DNA from 2 places in the Pseudomonas sp. JQ170C genome. Region 2 is predicted to be linked to the other one. Evidence: riboswitches for the same ligand, from Rfam matches in the RefSeq annotation. Region 2 holds a riboswitch; the other holds the start of a gene.
What was found. Region 2 has a riboswitch for thiamine pyrophosphate ahead of thiC (phosphomethylpyrimidine synthase ThiC). Riboswitches for the same ligand answer to the same signal wherever they lie in the genome.
Positions count from the first base shown of each region.

Region 1: linked by a shared signal. The riboswitch ahead of U9R80_RS13395 (TenA family protein) and the one ahead of thiC (phosphomethylpyrimidine synthase ThiC) in region 2 are both predicted to bind thiamine pyrophosphate.

Region 1 is NZ_CP141608.1:2,900,028-2,909,045, forward strand. Features, by position in the region: gene U9R80_RS13365 (3-keto-5-aminohexanoate cleavage protein) at 1-814, shown strand, start outside; gene U9R80_RS13370 (MFS transporter) at 1,060-2,379, shown strand; gene U9R80_RS13375 (DsbA family oxidoreductase) at 2,376-3,026, shown strand; gene U9R80_RS13380 (Rieske (2Fe-2S) protein) at 3,023-3,349, shown strand; gene U9R80_RS13385 (YeiH family protein) at 3,346-4,356, shown strand; gene U9R80_RS13390 (TenA family protein) at 4,456-5,124, opposite strand; gene U9R80_RS13395 (TenA family protein) at 5,128-5,775, opposite strand; TPP riboswitch at 5,855-5,969, opposite strand; gene U9R80_RS13400 (type II secretion system F family protein) at 6,109-7,296, opposite strand; gene gspG (type II secretion system major pseudopilin GspG) at 7,312-7,734, opposite strand; gene U9R80_RS13410 (lytic transglycosylase domain-containing protein) at 7,911-8,516, shown strand.
Region 2 is NZ_CP141608.1:493,240-502,257, forward strand. Features, by position in the region: gene U9R80_RS02145 (NAD(P)/FAD-dependent oxidoreductase) at 1-51, opposite strand, end outside; gene U9R80_RS02150 (DMT family transporter) at 105-437, opposite strand; gene U9R80_RS02155 (LysR family transcriptional regulator) at 525-1,415, shown strand; gene waaA (lipid IV(A) 3-deoxy-D-manno-octulosonic acid transferase) at 1,430-2,701, shown strand; gene U9R80_RS02165 (TolC family outer membrane protein) at 2,777-4,207, opposite strand; TPP riboswitch at 4,350-4,454, shown strand; gene thiC (phosphomethylpyrimidine synthase ThiC) at 4,613-6,499, shown strand; gene cytX (putative hydroxymethylpyrimidine transporter CytX) at 6,598-7,890, shown strand; gene U9R80_RS02180 (RsiV family protein) at 7,859-8,605, opposite strand; gene U9R80_RS02185 (NUDIX domain-containing protein) at 8,792-9,018, shown strand, end outside.

The DNA.
Region 1 (9,018 bases), 2.4 Mb from region 2:
TGCCGGTGTGCGTGAAGCGGTACCTGAGATGATCATCCAGGTGGGTGGTTCGATCTCCTTCGCCCCCGAGAGCGATGGCGAAGCCGCCAAGTGGCTGTCCGACGATACCCGTCACATGCTCGCCGAACTGACGCCCAAGCCCGACCAGGTCACGGTGGCGATCAACACCACGCAAATGAACATCATGGAGCTGCTGTACCCGGAGTACCTGGAGGGCACCTCGCTGTCCCATCCGGCGATCCAGGCCGCCTACAGCGAAATGACCGTGCCGGCCGGCCCTGCCTGGGTGCGTGAACACCTGCGCCGCCTGACCGCGAGCAACATTCAGCCGCACTTCCAGCTCACCGGCATGCATGCCCTGGAAACCCTTGAGCGCATCGTGCGCCGGGGCGACTACATGGGCCCGATGAACCTGACCTGGATCGGCATCGGCGGCGGCTTTGACGGCCCCAACCCGTTCAACTTCTTAAACTTCATCCACCGCGCGCCGAACGGCTGCACCTTGACCGCCGAATCGCTGCTCAAGAACGTGCTGCCGTTCAACACCATGGCCCTGGCCATGGGCCTGCACCCGCGCTGTGGCAACGAAGACACCATCATCGACCAGCACGGCAAGCGCTTTGGCTCGGTGCAGCAGATCCAGCAGACCGTGCGCGTCGCTCACGAGCTGGGCCGCGAAATCGCCAACGGCAAGGAAGCCCGCGCCATTTACCGCATCGGCGAGCAGTACAGCAGCATCGAGGAAACCCTCAAGGCCAACGGCATGGCGCCTAACCGCCAGCCAGGGCAGAAGGGCGTACCCCAACGCGCCTGATGGGCCGGGGTCGGCGCGCCCCAGGCGTTGTATGAAGAATATTGCAACGGCAGTCACTGTAGGAGCGGGCTTGCCCCGCGATTGCGGCATTACTGAAACACCGCAATCGCGGGACAAGCCCGCTCCCACAGGGGGCCCTACAAGATTTTCGTAAAGAGCCTGGGCGCCGACCCGCCCGTTACCGCGCAATCAGTCAGGCTTTTCAATAACAACAAGATTTACGCCAGACAACCGGAGGAGGCAGCATGGCCGCCTATATCGCCAGCGCCACAGATGATGATGGTGCCGACACTTCACGTGGCATTCCGCGGCGTTATGCCTGGATTGTCTTTGCCTTGACCTTCGGCCTGCTGATTTCCGACTACATGTCGCGTCAGGTATTGAACGCCGTTTTCCCGCTGCTCAAGAGCGAATGGGCCCTGACGGACAGTCAGTTGGGCTTGCTCAGCGGCATTGTCGCCCTGATGGTGGGGCTTTTGACCTTTCCGCTGTCGTTGCTGGCCGACCGCTTTGGCCGGATCAGGAGCCTGGTGCTGATGGCCGTGCTCTGGAGCCTGGCGACCCTGGGCTGCGCCCTGGCGGAAAACTACCAACAAATGTTCATTGCCCGCTTCCTGGTGGGTGTCGGTGAAGCGGCCTATGGCAGCGTCGGCATCGCCGTGGTGGTGGCGGTGTTCCCCCGCGACATGCGCGCAACGCTGGCCGGCGCCTTCATGGCCGGCGGCATGTTCGGCTCGGTGCTGGGCATGGCCCTGGGCGGAGTGATGGCCCAGCATCTGGGCTGGCGCTGGGCCTTTGCCGGCATGGCGCTGTTCGGGCTCCTGCTGGCCGTGTTGTACCCACTGATCGTCAAGGAAGCCAAGATCGCCCCCAAGCGCGCTGCCGCAGTCGCCTGCAAGGTCGCGCGCCCCCTGCATACCCTGTATGGCAGCCGTTCGGTGATTGCCGCTTATGTCGCCAGCGGTTTGCAACTGTTCGTGGGCGGCACGGTGATCGTCTGGATGCCCAGCTACCTGAACCGCTACTACGACATGGGCACTGACAAGGCCGGTGCCGTGGCCGCCATCATCGTGCTGTGCAGCGGCATTGGCATCATTCTGTGCGGCATGCTCTGCGACCGCCTGGGGCGTCAGCGCCCGGACCGCAAGATCAGCCTGGCCATCGGTTATTGCCTGGGCAGTTGCCTGTTGCTGTCGCTGGCCTTTGCCTTGCCGTCGGGCACCGCGCAACTGGTGCTGATCTGCCTGGGGATGATGATTGCCGCCGGCACCAACGGGCCCTCCAGCGCGATGGTCGCCAACCTGACCCATTACTCGGTGCATGGCACCGCGTTCGCCACCCTGACCCTGGCCAACAACCTGCTCGGTCTGGCCACAGGGCCTTTGATTACCGGTCGCGTCTCCGACGTGATTGGTCTGCATGCGGCCTTCCAGCTGGTGCCGCTGATCAGCATCGGCGCGGCTGCCGTGTTCTTTATTGCTAAACGCCACTACCACAACGACATGGCTCGCCTGCAGGACCTTGCGGTGGCTGAGCCTGGCGTGGCCCAGGAGTTGAAACCGTGAACCCCGTGTTGTCCATTGATGTTTTTTTCGACTTTATCTGCCCCTGGTGCCTGATCGGCCAGCGCCACCTTGAGCGTGCGCTGGAGCAACTGCGCGCCGAGCAACCCCAGCTACAGGTCCACCTGCGCTGGCGGGGCGTGCAACTGCTGCCGCAGGTACCGGTGGAGGGCCTGCCGTTCGAGGCGTTTTACCTTGAGCGGCTGGGCAGCGAGCAGGCGGTGCGCCATCGCCAGGCCCAGGTGCGGGTAGCGGCCAGTGCGGCAGGTGCGCACATAGACTTTTCCCGTATCAGCCGCATGCCCAACACCGCCGATGCCCACCGCTTGCTGGAGCGCGCCGTGGCCCTGGGCAACCCGACCCAGGCCGAGGCACTGCTCGATCAGCTGTTCGCCGCCTACTTTCACCAGGGCAAGGACCTTGGCGATCGCGCCACCTTGCTGAACATCGCCGAGGGCTGCGGGCTGATGCCGGCACAGGTCGCCGACTGCCTGCGCGGTGACGGTACGCCGTTCACCAGCGCAAGCCCGGCACCGGCCAGCGGTGTGCCGTGCTTGCGGTTCAACCAGCGCCAAGTGGTGTCAGGCGCGCAGCCGGTCGAGGTGTTGCTCGAGGTGATGCGCGAGTGCCTGCAAGAGGCGGCAGCATGACGCTTCGATACCCCGTACCCGCCCACAAGGTGCCTGCGCGCGACAGCCGTGCGCTGGTGGAATTCGAGGGCAGGAGCCTGGCGCTGTTCAACGTCGCCGACACCCTGTACGCCATCGACGACAGTTGCCCGCACCAGGGCGCCTCGTTGTGCGGTGGGCGTCTGGATGGGCGGGTGATCCAGTGCTGCGCCCATGGCCTGCGCTTCGATCTGGCCAGCGGCTACCTGCTCAATTCCACGGCGCTCAAGGTGCCGAGCTACCCGGTCGAACGCCAGGGCGAGCAGGTGTACATCGTGTTGGATGCCCAGGAGCCTGGCCAATGACCACAATCGCAATTGCCACCGTCAACCACCGTGCGCGGGAGCTGGCACCCGGTTTTATCGTCAGCCTGATCGCGGCGGCGGCGGCGAGTTTTTTGAGTGAGCACTACGACGCGCCGGTGATGCTGTTTGCCCTGTTACTGGGGATGGCCCTGAACTTTCTCTCGGTCGACGGGCGCTGCAAGGCCGGTATCGAGTTCACCGCGCGCACGGTGCTGCGCATCGGGGTCGCGCTGCTGGGCATGCGCATTACCCTGGAGCAGATAGCCAGCCTTGGCTGGAAGCCGGTGGCGCTGGTCATCATCATTGTGGTGGTGACCATTGGCGTGTCGATGGTGGTTGCCAAGGCAATGGGCTTCAACCGCCTGTTCGGCATGTTGACCGGCGGGGCGACGGCCATCTGCGGGGCGTCGGCGGCACTGGCCCTGGCGGCGGCGTTGCCGGCGCACAAGCAGAAGGAACACGCCACGCTGTTTACGGTGATTGGTGTGTCGGCGCTGTCGACCCTGGCGATGATCCTCTACCCGATGATTGCCGACTGGCTGCAGTTGTCGCCGCCGCAGGCCGGGGTGTTCCTGGGCGCCACCATCCACGATGTGGCGCAGGTGGTGGGGGCGGGCTACAGCATGGGCACCGAGACCGGCGATGTGGCCACCGTAGTGAAACTGATGCGGGTGGCGATGTTGCTGCCGGTGATCGTGGTGGCGGCGATGATTACCCGGCGCGCCGGGGACGACGCCAGTGGGCAGCGGCCGCCGCTGTTGCCGTGGTTCGCGGTGGGGTTTGTGCTGCTGGCGTGCCTGAACAGTACCGGTTGGGTTCCTGCGCTGGTGCAGGGTGGGGTCAACGACCTGTCGCGCTGGTGCCTGGTGGTGGCGATCAGTGCGTTGGGGATGAAGACCCAGCTCAAGGAGCTGGCCAAGGTCGGGATCAAGCCCATTGCCTTGATGGTGGGGGAGACGGTGTTCCTGGTCTTGCTGGTGCTGGCCTTGATGCATTGGGGGTTGTAGCCCCCAGTGGGAGCGGGCTGGCCCCGCGAGAGGCCCCAGGGTCGTACACATCCGGATCTATCGGCAAGGTTCAAGATCCATCGCGGGGCAAGGCCGCTCCTACAGTGGCCGTTGGGCGTCCAGGCCCATCTGCCAGAAGTCGGCTTCCAGCCGTGAGGCCTGGGCGAAGACCTTCACCAGCTCCTCGAACCGACGTTCGGTCATGGCCCGTGAAGCCAGGTCGTCCAGGTGGGCCCGGGCCGCTGTCGCTACCGCCTGGTAGCCGGCACCGGCGTATTCGCCGATCCACTCGCGGTACGGGTGATCGGCCAGGGCTTCGATCCCCTCGGGGCTCAGGTTGCGACCGATTTCGGCATAGCCGATGACGCAGGGCGCCAGGGCCACATGCAGGTCAAGCAGGTCGCCTGCCGCACCGCAGTCCAGGACGAAACGGGTATAGGCCACGGTCGCCTGGTGTTCCGGCGTGGCCGCCAGCGCTTCAGGCGACAGGCCCCAACGCTGGCACAGGCGCACGTGCAGTTCGGTCTCGTCGAGGATGGCCGCCAGCCCCGCCTGGGCCGAGCGGATGTCGGCCAGGGTACGGCTCTTGTAGGCGGCCAGCGCCCAGGAGCGGGCAAACTGGATCAGGAACAGGTAGTCCTGCACCAGGTATTTGCGAAAGGCCGGCTGGGGCAGGGTGCCGGCGCCCATCTGGCGAACGAAGTCGTGGTCGACGTAGCTGTTCCAGTCGGCGGCTGCGGCCTGCTTGAGGCGCTCGAAGATGTCCATGGATTACCCCTTGAGGTCGTAGGCGGCGTCGAAAAAGGCATGTTCCAGCGCGACGGCGCGCAGGAAGAAGTCGGTACTGATCTGCGCCTGGGCAGGGCCTACCCGGTCTAGCTCGGCGCGCAGGAAGGCGACAAAGGCCTGGAAGTCCGGGTTGTCGTGCAGGGTGATCCACTCGGCGTGTTCAAAGCGTGGCGGCAGTGCCTTGGGCGCGCGCAGTGCCCAGTCCAGGTACAGGCCTTCGGCCACGTTGAGCACTGCCAGGGCAGCAGCGTAGGAGCGGGTGGCCGCCGCTTCCTGCATGATCGCCTTGAAGCCTGCGGTGGGCAGCGAATCCGGTGCTTGCAGGCGTTGCGCCTCGCTCACGCCCAGCGCCTCGAAGGCCCGCAGGAAATAGGTGTTCTCTTCCCCCGAAATCACCCCGGTAAAGCGCCCCAGGCGAAGGCGCGCCTCGAAGGTGTCGGCCGTGGCAATGGCGGCGCCCAGCAGGGTCAGAAAGCTGTCGATGAAGCGATGGTCCTGGATCAGGTAATTGACCATGACGGTATCGTCCAGGGTGCCGGCCATCAGTTCGTTGACGAAGCGATGTTCGATGCACTGGGTCCAGCGTGGTTCGCTCTGGCGGCGAAGGGTGTCGGTAAAGCGTTCGGTCATCCTGCTGTCCTCATTGATGGCGACAGCGAGACCGGTTGTTGCAGACATGGGCGGCCTCGCAGTGAGACCGGCAAAAAGGCAGGTTGGCTATTCCCATCCCTTCGCCGGCATGATCCGGATCAGGTGTTAAGGGTCACCGCGCTGCGTGTGCCAGCGGTTTCTCAGCCCGTTGCCGGGCTCCCCTTGGTGGGCCGAATCTATACAGCAAGCGCACAGGAATGTCACGTTGCCCGCCAGGCTCGGTACGAAAAGCCTTGATACTCGGTGAGGCTGCGTTGAAAACAGCCTTGCCTGACCTTCGTCTCAAACCTTTTCATACAGAGCCTAGGCAGCCTAGTGGATGCTCGAGGCCAGCTCGAAAATCGGCATGTACATCAAGATCACGATAAAGCCGATCAACAGCCCGATGAAGGTCATCAGCAACGGCTCGAACAGGCGCACGAACCACTCGATCCAGCGGCCGATCTCTTCGTCGTAGAAGTCGGCGCTGCGTTCCATCATCTGCCCCAGGTTGCCCGACTGCTCACCGGCGCGCAGCAAGCGCAGCGACACCGGCGTAACCAGCTGCCCGGCCTCCAGCGCCGCCGACAGCGACAAGCCCTCGCGCACCCGTTCGCAGGCGTGCTCCAGGCGCTGGCTGGCAGCAGCCCCCAGCAGGCCGCGGGCCATCTGCATGGCCGTCAGGATCGGGATGCCGCCCTGAAGCAGAATCCCCAGCGAGCGGTAGAACCGTGCCAGTTCATACATCACCAGCCGCCGGTGCAGGGCCGGCAAGCGTTCGAGTTGACGGTTGAGCCAGCGCCGTACGCGCGGGTCGCGGCGCAGCACGAACATTGCCACCATCGTTGCGACAAAGCCGATGCCCAGGGGTGCCTGGTGGGCATGCAGGAACATACCGGCCTGCATCAACAACCGCGACAGCCAGGGCAGTTCCGTGCCCAGGCCCTCGAACACCAGGCTGAAACGCGGCACCACATAGCCGAGCAGGAACAGCACCACGCCGCCGCCGACCAACAACAGCAACAGCGGGTAAATCGAGGCGCTGATGATCTTCTGGCGGACTTCGTCCATGCGCTGGCGATAGGCAACATAGCGGCCCAGGGCATCCCCCAGGGCACCGGTCTTTTCGCTGGACTGCACCAGGGCGACGTAGAGCGGCGGGAACACACTCGGCAACTGGGCTAGCGACTGGGAGAACGACTTGCCTTCGTACAACAGGCGCACCAGCTCGCCCAGGGTCTTGCGGGCCTGGGGCGCCGACTCTTTCTCGGCCAGGCTTTCCAGGGCGTCGATCAGCGGCAGGCCGGCGTTGAGCAGGGTGGTCAGTTCCTGGCTGAACAGCACCAGGTCGAACACCTCGCCACGCCGCCAGCGCAGCTTGGCGAAGCGCTCGCAACTGCGCACGCTGACCACCCGCAGGCCTTGCTGCTCGGCCTGCTGGCGGGCTTGTCCGGCATCCTGGGCGTCCAGCGTCAGCAGGACCACGCCAGCCTTGCCCAGAGCCTTGAGCTCATAGCGCATGGGTCGTTCCTCCACTTACTGCCAGCTGGTGATCTCGGCGTTTTCACCGTCACCACCGGGTTGGCCGTCCTTGCCCATCGACAGCAGGTCGTACTCACCGTTCTCGCCAGGCTGGCGGTAGATGTAGTTGCGGCCCCACGGGTCCTGGGGGACTTTTTTCTGCAAGTACGGCCCGGACCAGCGGGTTTCGTCGCTGGGGGCCACGACCAGTGCGTTCAGGCCTTGCTCGGAATTGGGGTAATGCCCTACCTCCAGCCGATACAGGTCCAGGGCCTTGCTCAGGCCTTCGATTTGCGCCCGTGCCACCTTGGCTTCGGAGCGCCCCAACTGGCTGAAATACTTGGGCGCGACGATCCCCGCCAACAACCCCAGCACCACCAGCACCACCAGCAGTTCGAGCAGGGTGAACCCCTGTTGTGCGCGTTTCTTGTTGTACATGACCAGCCCTCCATTGTGCGTCTGCAAGGCCTCATGCAAATGCCGTGCGCGTCTGCGCCAAGCCTTTGCGCCACGGGCATGGCAAGGCGGCACAGTGCTTGCGTCAGTGAATGAAAGCCTCGGCAATCGGGGCATATGCCCCACTTTTCGGGGGACGCAACGGGGAGGGCGGCATTATGCGCTGGCTCACTGCAGGAATGTTTGTATGGCTGGCCTCGACCAGCCCGGCCCAGGCCGATGTCTACATCTCGATCAAGGCCGACGGCAGCTACGTGCTGTCCAACGTCCATCGACCCGGGCGCGCGTACCAGCGCGTGATCAGCGAGCCGGGGGCGAGTCTGGCCAGCAGCGGCCAGGCGCAACTGATCACCGGCATGCCCTATGCCAAGGTGGTTGCGGCGGCGGCCAAGGCCAACGATTTGCCCGAAGCCCTGCTGCATGCGGTGATCCAGGCCGAATCGCGCTACGACCCCAATGCCCGCTCGGCCAGTGGCGCGGTGGGCCTGATGCAACTGATGCCCGACACCGCCAAGGAGCTGGGCGTCAAGAACGCGTTGGACCCGGCCTCCAACGTGCAGGGCGGGGCGCGCTACTTGAAACGCATGCTCACCCTCTTTGACAACGACATCACCCTGGCGGTGGCCGCGTACAACGCCGGGCCCGATGCCGTGATGCGCCGCGGACGGGTGGTGCCGCCGTATGCCGAGACCCAGCGCTACGTGCCCAAGGTGCTGCGCCAGTACCGGCGGTTGCAGGGCTTGGCCGTGGATGCGCCGCTGTGAGGGCTTATCGCGGGGCAAGCCCGCTCCCACAGGTGCTGCGTCAGTACCGGCGGTTGCAAGGCTTGGCCGTGGATGCGCCGCTGTGAGGGCTTATCGCGGGGCAAGCCCGCTCCCACAGGTGCTGCGCCAGTACCGGCGGTTGCAGGGCCTGGCCGTGGATGCGCCGCTGTGAGGGCTTATCGCGGGGCAAGCCCGCTCCCACAGGTGCTGCGCCAGTACCGGCGGTTGCAGGGCTTGGCCGTGGATGCGCCGCTGTGAGGGCTTATCGCTTTCGTAGCCGCTGCCGCCAGGCTGCGATCGACTGCGTAGCAGTCGCCAGAGGGCACTACGACCGCTTCGCGGCCGATCGCAGCCTGACGGCAGCGGCTACACCCGCGTATCCCCGTTCAGTGGGGAATGCCGGGGAATCCAAAGTGCAGGGCGGGGCCCGATGCCGTGATGCCCCGCGATAAGGGCTTCCCCCGTTTAGTGGGGAATACCGGGGAATCCCCCCCAATCAAGA
Region 2 (9,018 bases):
TGCGACCCCTGCGCCGACGATCAGGACGTCGGTGGAAATAACGGATGGCATGCATGTACCTCACAAGCTTGGACAGACGCCCAGTATACAGCCTGTGAAGCGGATCAATGCCCGGCGGTTTTCGAGAACAGCTGGATCACCACCACGCCACCGACAATCATGGCCATGCCGAGCATCGCCGGGAGGTCCAGCTTTTGCCCGTAGATCACCAATGCCGCAATGCTGATCAGCACGATGCCCAACCCCGACCAGATGGCGTAGGCAATACCCACCGGAATGCTGCGCACCACCAGGGTCAGCATCCAGAACGCCACGGCATAGCCGCAGACCATCAGCAGCAAGGGCAGGGGTGTGCTCAGGCCCTTCACGGCCTTCATCGAGGCGGTGGCGATGACTTCGGCGCAAATGGCAATGGCCAGGTAGGTATAGGCATTCATGGGGGCTGTCCTCTGTTCTGGCTGGGCATTCTAGAGCAAGCCTGGATGGGGTAAAGTCATTACCTATCTTTTATGGAGATAGGTTGCATGGCCGAGCAATGGAATCTGGAGCAACTGCGTCTGTTCGTGAGGGTGGCCGAGCTGCGGTCGTTCTCTGCGGTCGCCCGCACCCAGCGCAAGGCCCAGTCAGCCGTGAGCAATGCCATCGCGCTGCTTGAGGCGGACCTGGGCGTCACCTTGTTCGAGCGCAGCAGTGGCCGCCAGCCGCGGCTGACCGAGGCCGGCGCCGCCTTGCTGGAGGATGCCCGGGAGTTGTTGCGCCAATGCGAGCGGCTCGATGGCCGGGCGCTGGCGCTGATGCGGGGGCAGGAGGCGCAGTTGCGGGTGGCCCAGGACGAGGCCATGCCGTATCAGCCGGTGATCGACAGCCTTGATCAACTGGCCCAGCAATTTCCCTCGCTGGAAGTGCAACTTGCCAGCGGCGCGCAGGGCGATGTGGCGCGCAAGCTGGTAGAACGCCGCGCAGACCTGGGGTTGCTGTTCCACCATGAACAGATGCCGCCAGCGCTGGAACGCCGGACCCTTGGGCAGGTAGAGATGGTCACGGTCTGCGCCGTCAACCATCCCCTGGCCGGGTTATTGCGGGTCAACCGCCAGCAACTGGCCCGGCACCGGCAACTGCTGATTACGCCCCAGGCAAGCGGTTATCCGGGAGGCGAACCCATCAGCCCGCAGATCTGGCGCGCAGACAGCTTCTACGCGATTGCTGAGTTGCTGATGCGCGGCCTGGGCTGGGCCTGGTTGCCCCGGCATGTGGTGCAGTATCCGACCTACCATGCGCATATGGTCGAGCTGAGCAGCGAGTGGACGCCACCGCCGCTGGTGGTCGAGCTGGTGTGGCGACGCGATGAACCCCTCGGGCCTGCTGCGCAGTGGTTGGCCGAGCGCTTCGCAGTGCACTTGCGCGCCATTGGCTAGTACACTTTGGCACCATGAACAGAACCCTTTATTCCCTGCTGTTTCACCTGGGCCTGCCGCTGGTTGCGCTGCGCCTGTTCCTGCGCTCACGCAAGGCGCCGGCTTATGCTCAACGCATCGGCGAACGCTTTGCCCTGAACCTGCCGGCCATGGCCAAGGGCGGGATTTGGGTGCATGCCGTGTCGGTGGGCGAGAGCATTGCCGCCGCGCCGATGATCCGCGCGCTGCTCAAGGCTTATCCACAGCTGCCGATCACCATCACCTGCATGACCCCGACCGGCTCTGAGCGCGTGCAAGCGATGTTCGCCGACGAGCCACGGATCCAGCATTGTTACCTGCCCTATGACCTGCCTTGGGCCGCCGGGCGCTTCCTTGATCATATCCAGCCCCGGCTGGCGGTGATCATGGAGACCGAGCTTTGGCCCAACCACATCCACCAATGCGCCAGGCGCGGTATCCCGGTAGCCCTGGCCAATGCGCGATTGTCCGAGCGTTCGGCCCGTGGCTATGCCCGCTTTGCCGGGCTGACCCGGCCGATGCTGGCCGAGATGAATTTCATTGCCGTGCAGACCGAGGCCGAAGCCGAGCGCTTCCGCCAACTGGGGGCACGGGCGCAATGCGTGCAAGTGACCGGCTCGATCAAGTTCGATCTGCGCATCGACGAGCAACTGCTGCCCCGCGCGCGTGACCTGCGGGCACAGTGGCAGGCCAGCCAGCGCCCGGTGTGGATCGCCGCCAGCACCCATGAAGGCGAAGACGAAGTGATTCTCGCCGCCCATCGCCAGTTGCTCGCGCAGCATGCCGACGCCTTGCTGATCCTGGTGCCGCGGCACCCGGAGCGGTTCAACACGGTGTTCGAGTTGTGCTGTGCGCAGTTCCCGACGATCCGCCGCTCCAGCGCCGAGCCGGTGAATGCAGAAACCGCCGTGTTGCTGGGCGACACCATGGGGGAGCTGCTGTTCCTCTATGCGCTGGCCGATATCGCCTTCGTAGGCGGTAGCCTGGTGCCCAATGGCGGGCATAACTTGCTGGAGCCGGCGGCCTTGTCATTGCCTGTGCTCAGTGGGCCGCACCTGTTCAACTTCCTGGAAATCGCGGCGATGTTGCGCGAGGCAGGGGCGTTGCAGGAGGTGGAGGATGCCCAGGGGCTGGCGGCGCAGGTTCAGCGCCTGATCGAGTTGCCGCAGGATGCGCAGCGCATGGGCGAGGCGGGGCGGGCGGTGATGAAAGCCAACCAGGGCGCGTTGCAGCGCTTGCTGGAAGGTTTGGGGCGGTTGATTCAATAACGCGGTGCGTTCTATCGCTGGCAATGCCGGCCCCCGCACTTTCGCGTGTGGGAGCCGGCATTGCCGGCGATGGGTTCAAGGCCTGGCGTCGAAATTCGCCTTGGCCGCAGCCGCCAGATCAGGCGGCAGGAAGTCCTTGTCCGGGTTGTAGTCCGGTTTCAAGTACCGGGCCAAGTCCGTCAGATCCTGCGGGCTCAAGGTGCCCGCCGCCTGCTTCAGGCGCAGGTTGTCGAGAATGTAGTCGTAGCGGGTGTTGTTGTAGTCGCGCACCGAGGTGTACAGCTGGCGCTGGGCATCGAGCACGTCGACGATGTTGCGGGTACCGACCTGGTAGCCGATTTCCGTGGCTTCCAGCGCGCTCTGGTTGGAGATGATCGACTGCTTGCGCGCCTGTACCTGTTCTACGTCGGTGTTCACCGCGCGGTGCAGGTTACGGGTGTTTTCCACCACCTGGCGGCGCAGGCTTTCGCGCTGCTGTTCGGTCTGGTTCAAGCGCTGGTACGCCTCACGCACCTGGGAGCTGATCAGGCCGCCGCTGTAGATCGGGATGTTCAGCTGCAGGCCGACGCTGGTCTGCTCGACATCGCCACTGATGGTCCCGCCGAGGTTGGGGTTGCTGAAGCCCAGGTTGTCATTGTCGCCTTTCTGGTATTGCGCTATCGCATCCACGGTCGGTGCATGCCCGGCCTTGCGCTGGCGCAGGGTTTCTTCGGCAGCATCGACGGCATGGTTGGTCGCCAGCAAGTTGAGGTTCTGTTTGCCGGCGGTTTCTACCCAGGCCTTGGCGTCGTTGGGGACCGGTACCTGCACCGGCAGGGTGTGGACGATGCCCTGTACCGAGTTGTAGTAGCGGTTGGTGAGGGTGATCAACGCTTCAAAGGCGTCGTCGACCTGGCGCTGGGCGACGATGCGGTTGGCCCGTGCCGTGTCGTAGCTGGCCTGGGACTGGAGCACGTCGGTCTTGTCGGAAAGGCCTACGTCGAAACGTTCATTGGACTGGTCAAGCTGGCGCTTGAAGGCCGCTTCTTCGGCCTTGGTCGAGGCCAGGGTGTCCTGGGCGCGCAGCACGGCGAAGTAGTTTTCCGCAGTTTGCAGGATCAGGTTCTGCTCGGTGGCCGACAGCTCCAGGGCCGCCTGTTCGTTGACCGCTTCGGCGGCTTGCAACTGGAACCAGCGATCGGCACGAAAGACCGGCTGGGCCAGGGTTGCCTGCCAGGAATTGCCGCTGCGGTTGGAGGTAATCGAAGGGCTGTCGAGCTTGGTACGGGTGTTCAGCATATCGGCACCGGCCGACAGGTTCGGCAGCAGGCCGGCGCGGGCCTGGGGTACCACTTCCTTGTGTGCGCCATAGTCGGCGCGGGCTGCGGCGAGGTCGGCGTTGTTGTTCACAGCTTCCTGGTAGACGCTGACCAGGTCGGTCTTTGCCGACAAGGGCACATCTGCTGCCCAGGCCATTCCGTTGGTAGCACAAGACACGGCAAGGGCCAGTGAAAGTTTGCGCAGCATAGGGCGATCCTTGAACAATTGAGTGTTTCTGAACCGGTGAGTGTAGATGCGCGGACACTTTGCAACAATCTGCCATTTGCGCCATTTATCGTGGCCGTGCTTGTACTGTTGGCTTTGCAGGTGAGTCCAGTCTAGACTGGGCGCGTTCTTGTCGGGGTGCCTTGCGTTGAGGCTGAGATCGGATAATCCGGATCCCGTTGAACCTGATCAGGTTAGCGCCTGCGTAGGGAACAAGATTTCTCGCTTTCCCGGCGAGTCTCTTGTGCCAGGTCCGGGAATGTCGAGTCAGCCGTTGCAGCTGCAGGCATCACCGCGCATTTGGCACAGCACCGTCCTTGGTGCGTCCGTGCCTTTCAGGTTCTCCCCCGACATTCCACTGCTAGGAAGCCGTCTGGAGAGCCTGTGATGAGTAAACAAGAAAAATACGCCAATCTGAGTGAGTCGGCCCAGGTCGATCAACAGTCCGTACAGCCGTTCACCCGCTCGCGCAAAATCTATGTCGAAGGCTCGCGCCCGGACATCCGTGTACCCATGCGCGAAATCAGCCTGGATGACACCCCCACCGACTTCGGCGGCGAGCCTAATGCCCCGGTGCTGGTCTACGACACCTCCGGTCCCTACACCGATCCCGACGTCATCATCGATGTGCGCAAAGGCCTGGGCGACGTGCGCTCGGCCTGGATCGACGCCCGTGGTGACACCGAGCGCCTGGAAGGCCTGTCGTCGGACTTCGGCCAGCAGCGCCTGGCCGATGCCGAGCTGACCAAACTGCGCTTCGCCCATGTACGCAACCCGCGCCGCGCCAAGGCCGGCGCCAACGTCAGCCAGATGCACTACGCGCGCCAAGGCATCATCACCGCGGAGATGGAATACGTTGCCATCCGCGAGAACATGAAGCTGCAAGAGGCCCGCGCCGCTGGCCTGTTGAGCCAGCAGCACGCCGGGCACAGTTTCGGTGCCAGCATCCCGAAAGAAATCACCGCCGAATTCGTCCGTGAGGAAATCGCCCGCGGTCGCGCGATCATTCCGGCCAACATCAACCACGTGGAGTTGGAGCCGATGATCATCGGCCGCAACTTCCTGGTGAAGATCAACGGCAACATCGGCAACAGCGCCCTGGGCTCGTCCATCGAAGAAGAGGTGGCCAAGCTCACCTGGGGCATTCGCTGGGGCTCGGACACGGTGATGGACCTGTCCACCGGCAAGCACATCCATGAAACCCGCGAGTGGATCATCCGCAACTCGCCAGTGCCGATCGGCACCGTGCCCATCTACCAGGCGCTGGAAAAGGTCAACGGCGTGGCCGAAGACCTGACCTGGGAGCTGTTCCGCGACACCCTGATCGAGCAGGCCGAGCAGGGCGTGGACTACTTCACCATCCACGCCGGCGTGCTGCTGCGGTATGTACCGCTGACCGCCAAGCGTGTCACCGGTATCGTCAGCCGTGGTGGTTCGATCATGGCCAAGTGGTGCCTGGCGCATCACAAAGAGAACTTCCTCTATACCCACTTCGACGAAATCTGCGAAATCATGAAGGCCTACGACGTCAGCTTCTCGCTGGGCGATGGCCTGCGTCCGGGCTCGATTGCCGACGCCAACGATGCCGCGCAATTCGGTGAGCTGGAGACCCTCGGCGAGCTGACCAAGATCGCCTGGAAGCACGATGTGCAGTGCATGATCGAAGGCCCGGGCCATGTGCCGATGCAACTGATCAAGGAGAACATGGACAAGCAGCTGGAGTGCTGCGACGAAGCGCCGTTCTACACCCTTGGCCCGCTGACCACCGACATCGCCCCGGGCTACGACCACATCACCTCCGGTATCGGTGCGGCGATGATCGGCTGGTTCGGTTGCGCCATGCTTTGCTACGTGACGCCCAAGGAGCACCTGGGCCTGCCGAACAAGGATGACGTCAAGACCGGCATCATCACCTACAAGATCGCGGCCCATGCCGCCGACCTTGCCAAGGGCCATCCGGGCGCGCAGATCCGCGACAACGCCTTGTCCAAGGCGCGCTTCGAGTTCCGTTGGGAAGACCAGTTCAACCTGGGCCTTGATCCGGACACCGCGCGTTCGTTCCATGACGAGACACTGCCCAAGGATTCGGCCAAGGTCGCCCACTTCTGCTCGATGTGCGGGCCGAAGTTCTGTTCGATGAAAATCACCCAGGAAGTACGTGAGTACGCCGCCAATCAGCGCATTGAAGCGGTGGATGTAGCGGTCGAGGACGGCATGCGCGAGCAGGCCGAGCGGTTCCGCCAGGAAGGCAGCCAGTTGTACAAGAAGGTTTGACGCTGCATCGCGAGGCAAGCCCGCTCCTCCTGAAGGAGCGGGCTTGCCCCGCGAAAGACCCCAAGAATAAAAAAACTCTCCCTGTCGAGATCCCCTTTGTGAGCACACCCAGCCAATTTTCCCCCGACCACCCGGTCACCACCCAGCAGCGCGTCCTCAGCGGCCGCGATCTCTGCTCCCTCTGGTTTTCCCTCGGCATCGGCCTGATGGTCCTGCAGACCGGCGCCTTGCTCGGCCCCGGCCTTGGCCTGGCCAACGCGGTGCTGGCCATCATCCTCGGTACGTCCGTGGGTGTCCTGCTGCTGGCGGCCGTCGGCGTCATCGGCAGCGACACGGGGCTCTCGTCCATGGCCGCGTTGCGTCGCAGCCTGGGCCGCGATGGCGCGCGCCTGCCCGCGCTGCTCAACCTGCTGCAACTGATCGGTTGGGGCTCATTCGAAATCATTGTCATGCGCGATGCCGCGAGCCTCCTGGGCGCACGCGCCTTCGGCGAAGGCAGCGCGCTGACCAATCCATTGCTCTGGACCCTGTGCTTCGGTGCCCTGGCGACCTTGCTGGCGGTCAGCGGGCCGTTGACCTTCGTGCGCAAGATCCTGCGCAAGTGGGGCATCTGGCTGTTGCTCGGGGCCTGCCTGTGGCTGACCTGGAACCTGTTTGCCAAGGCCGATCTTGCCGCCCTGTGGGCGCGTGCCGGCGATGGCTCGATGTCACTGGCTGTGGGCATCGATATCGCCATCGCCATGCCGCTTTCGTGGCTGCCGCTGATTGCCGACTATTCACGCTTCAGTCGCCATGCCAGCCGCGTGTTCATCGGCACGGCACTGGGCTACTTCGTGGGCAACGTATGGATGATGAGCCTGGGTGTGGCCTATACCCTGGCCTTTGCTCCTGCAGGGGAGGTCAATACCTTGCTCCTGGCACTGGCCGGCGCCGGCCTGGGTATTCCGCTGCTGCTGATCCTGCTCGACGAGTCGGAAAAGGCCTTTGCCGATATCCATTCGGCAGCGGTTTCCACCGGCCTGCTGGTTCGCCTGAAAGTCGAGCACCTGGCCCTGGCCATCGGCGTGCTGTGCACCCTGATTGCCTGCTATGCGCCCATGGCGCAGTACCAGAACTTCCTGCTACTGATCGGCTCGGTGTTTGCCCCGCTGTTCGGCGTGGTGCTGGTCGATCACTTCATCGTGCGTCGCCGCCGCAGCGATGCCAGCCCGATCCATAGCCTGCACTGGCGTGCGCTGGTCGCCTGGGGCAGCGGGATCGCCACCTATCATTTGCTGGCGCACTACGCCGCGGATGTCGGCTCGACCCTGCCCGCCTTGCTGCTGGCAGGGTGCGTGTACTGGATGGCGGCGCCGTCCGTCAGCCGCGACCCGGAAACAACGCCGGCTTGATGATGCCGTTCAGGCGCGGGTAGGGGATCTTGAGTTCGATGTGGCCCATGGAATACGGGGCGATGGCATACACTTCGTACTTGAGCACCACCGCGCCATAAGTCAGGGCGATGTGCGGGGTCTGGCGGAAGGGCCAGGTCTTGACGAACTCGGCGTCCTTGTCCATGCCCGTGCTGATCAGCCAGCCCTTGTGGGCTTCCTCGGCGGTCTTCCAGAAGGTCGCTTCCTGGCCTGGCACCAGCATGTCCTGCAGGGTCAGGACCTTGTCCTGCTGGCGCGAGTAGTTGATGAAGCCGCGCCCGGGCATGCCGTGGGCACCGCCGGTGTCCAGGTAGCTGGACAGCTCGATGATCACCAGTCCGTCATGCTGCTCGCGTACCTTGGCTTGCAGGTAGCTGCTGTGGCGGCTTTCGGCGCTGGCCATGAATTTGTCTTCATAGGCCTTGAGCGAAGTCGGCAGGGCATCGCGCTCGTTGTCCTGGGTCATCTGCAGCAGGCTTTTCTCGACGATCGCGTCCAGCTTCGGATTGGCCGGGAAGTGGATGGTGTCGATATTGACCAGGGGGCAATCTGCCGTATTGCAACCGGGCTTGATGTGCTCCCAGCGGTCGCGCTTGACCTCCAGTGGCGTGCGCATATTGGGCTGGAACAAGCTTTGACAGGCGCCCAGGGCCAGGGCCAGCACGGCCACGGTAGTCAGTTTCACAAGCGTCATGATGATCCTTGTAAGGCAAAGGTAATCGGGCTTGGACCGTCGGCATGGCCTTCAGTTCGCCACTAAGCTCAATACATCAGCAGGCCGTCTATCCTCGCAGCCAGGGCGCTATCTTTAAAGGGGTGAAACGCGACGGTGCGCAGGTTAGGATGGCGCGATGCGGTACACGAGGTTATGAGGATTCCCATGTCAGACACGCTGAACACTGTGCCCAAGGACGTTGAAATCGTCGAGCGGCTGAACTGCTTCAAGGGCTTCTACCAGCTCGATCGGGTGCGCCTGCGCCATGAACTGTTCGCCGGGGGCATGGGCCAGGAGATCAGCCGCGAATTGTTCGTGCGCCATGATGCGGTGTGTGTGCTGCCCTACGATGCCCTGCGCGATGAAGTCGTGCTGATCGAGCAGTTTCGCGT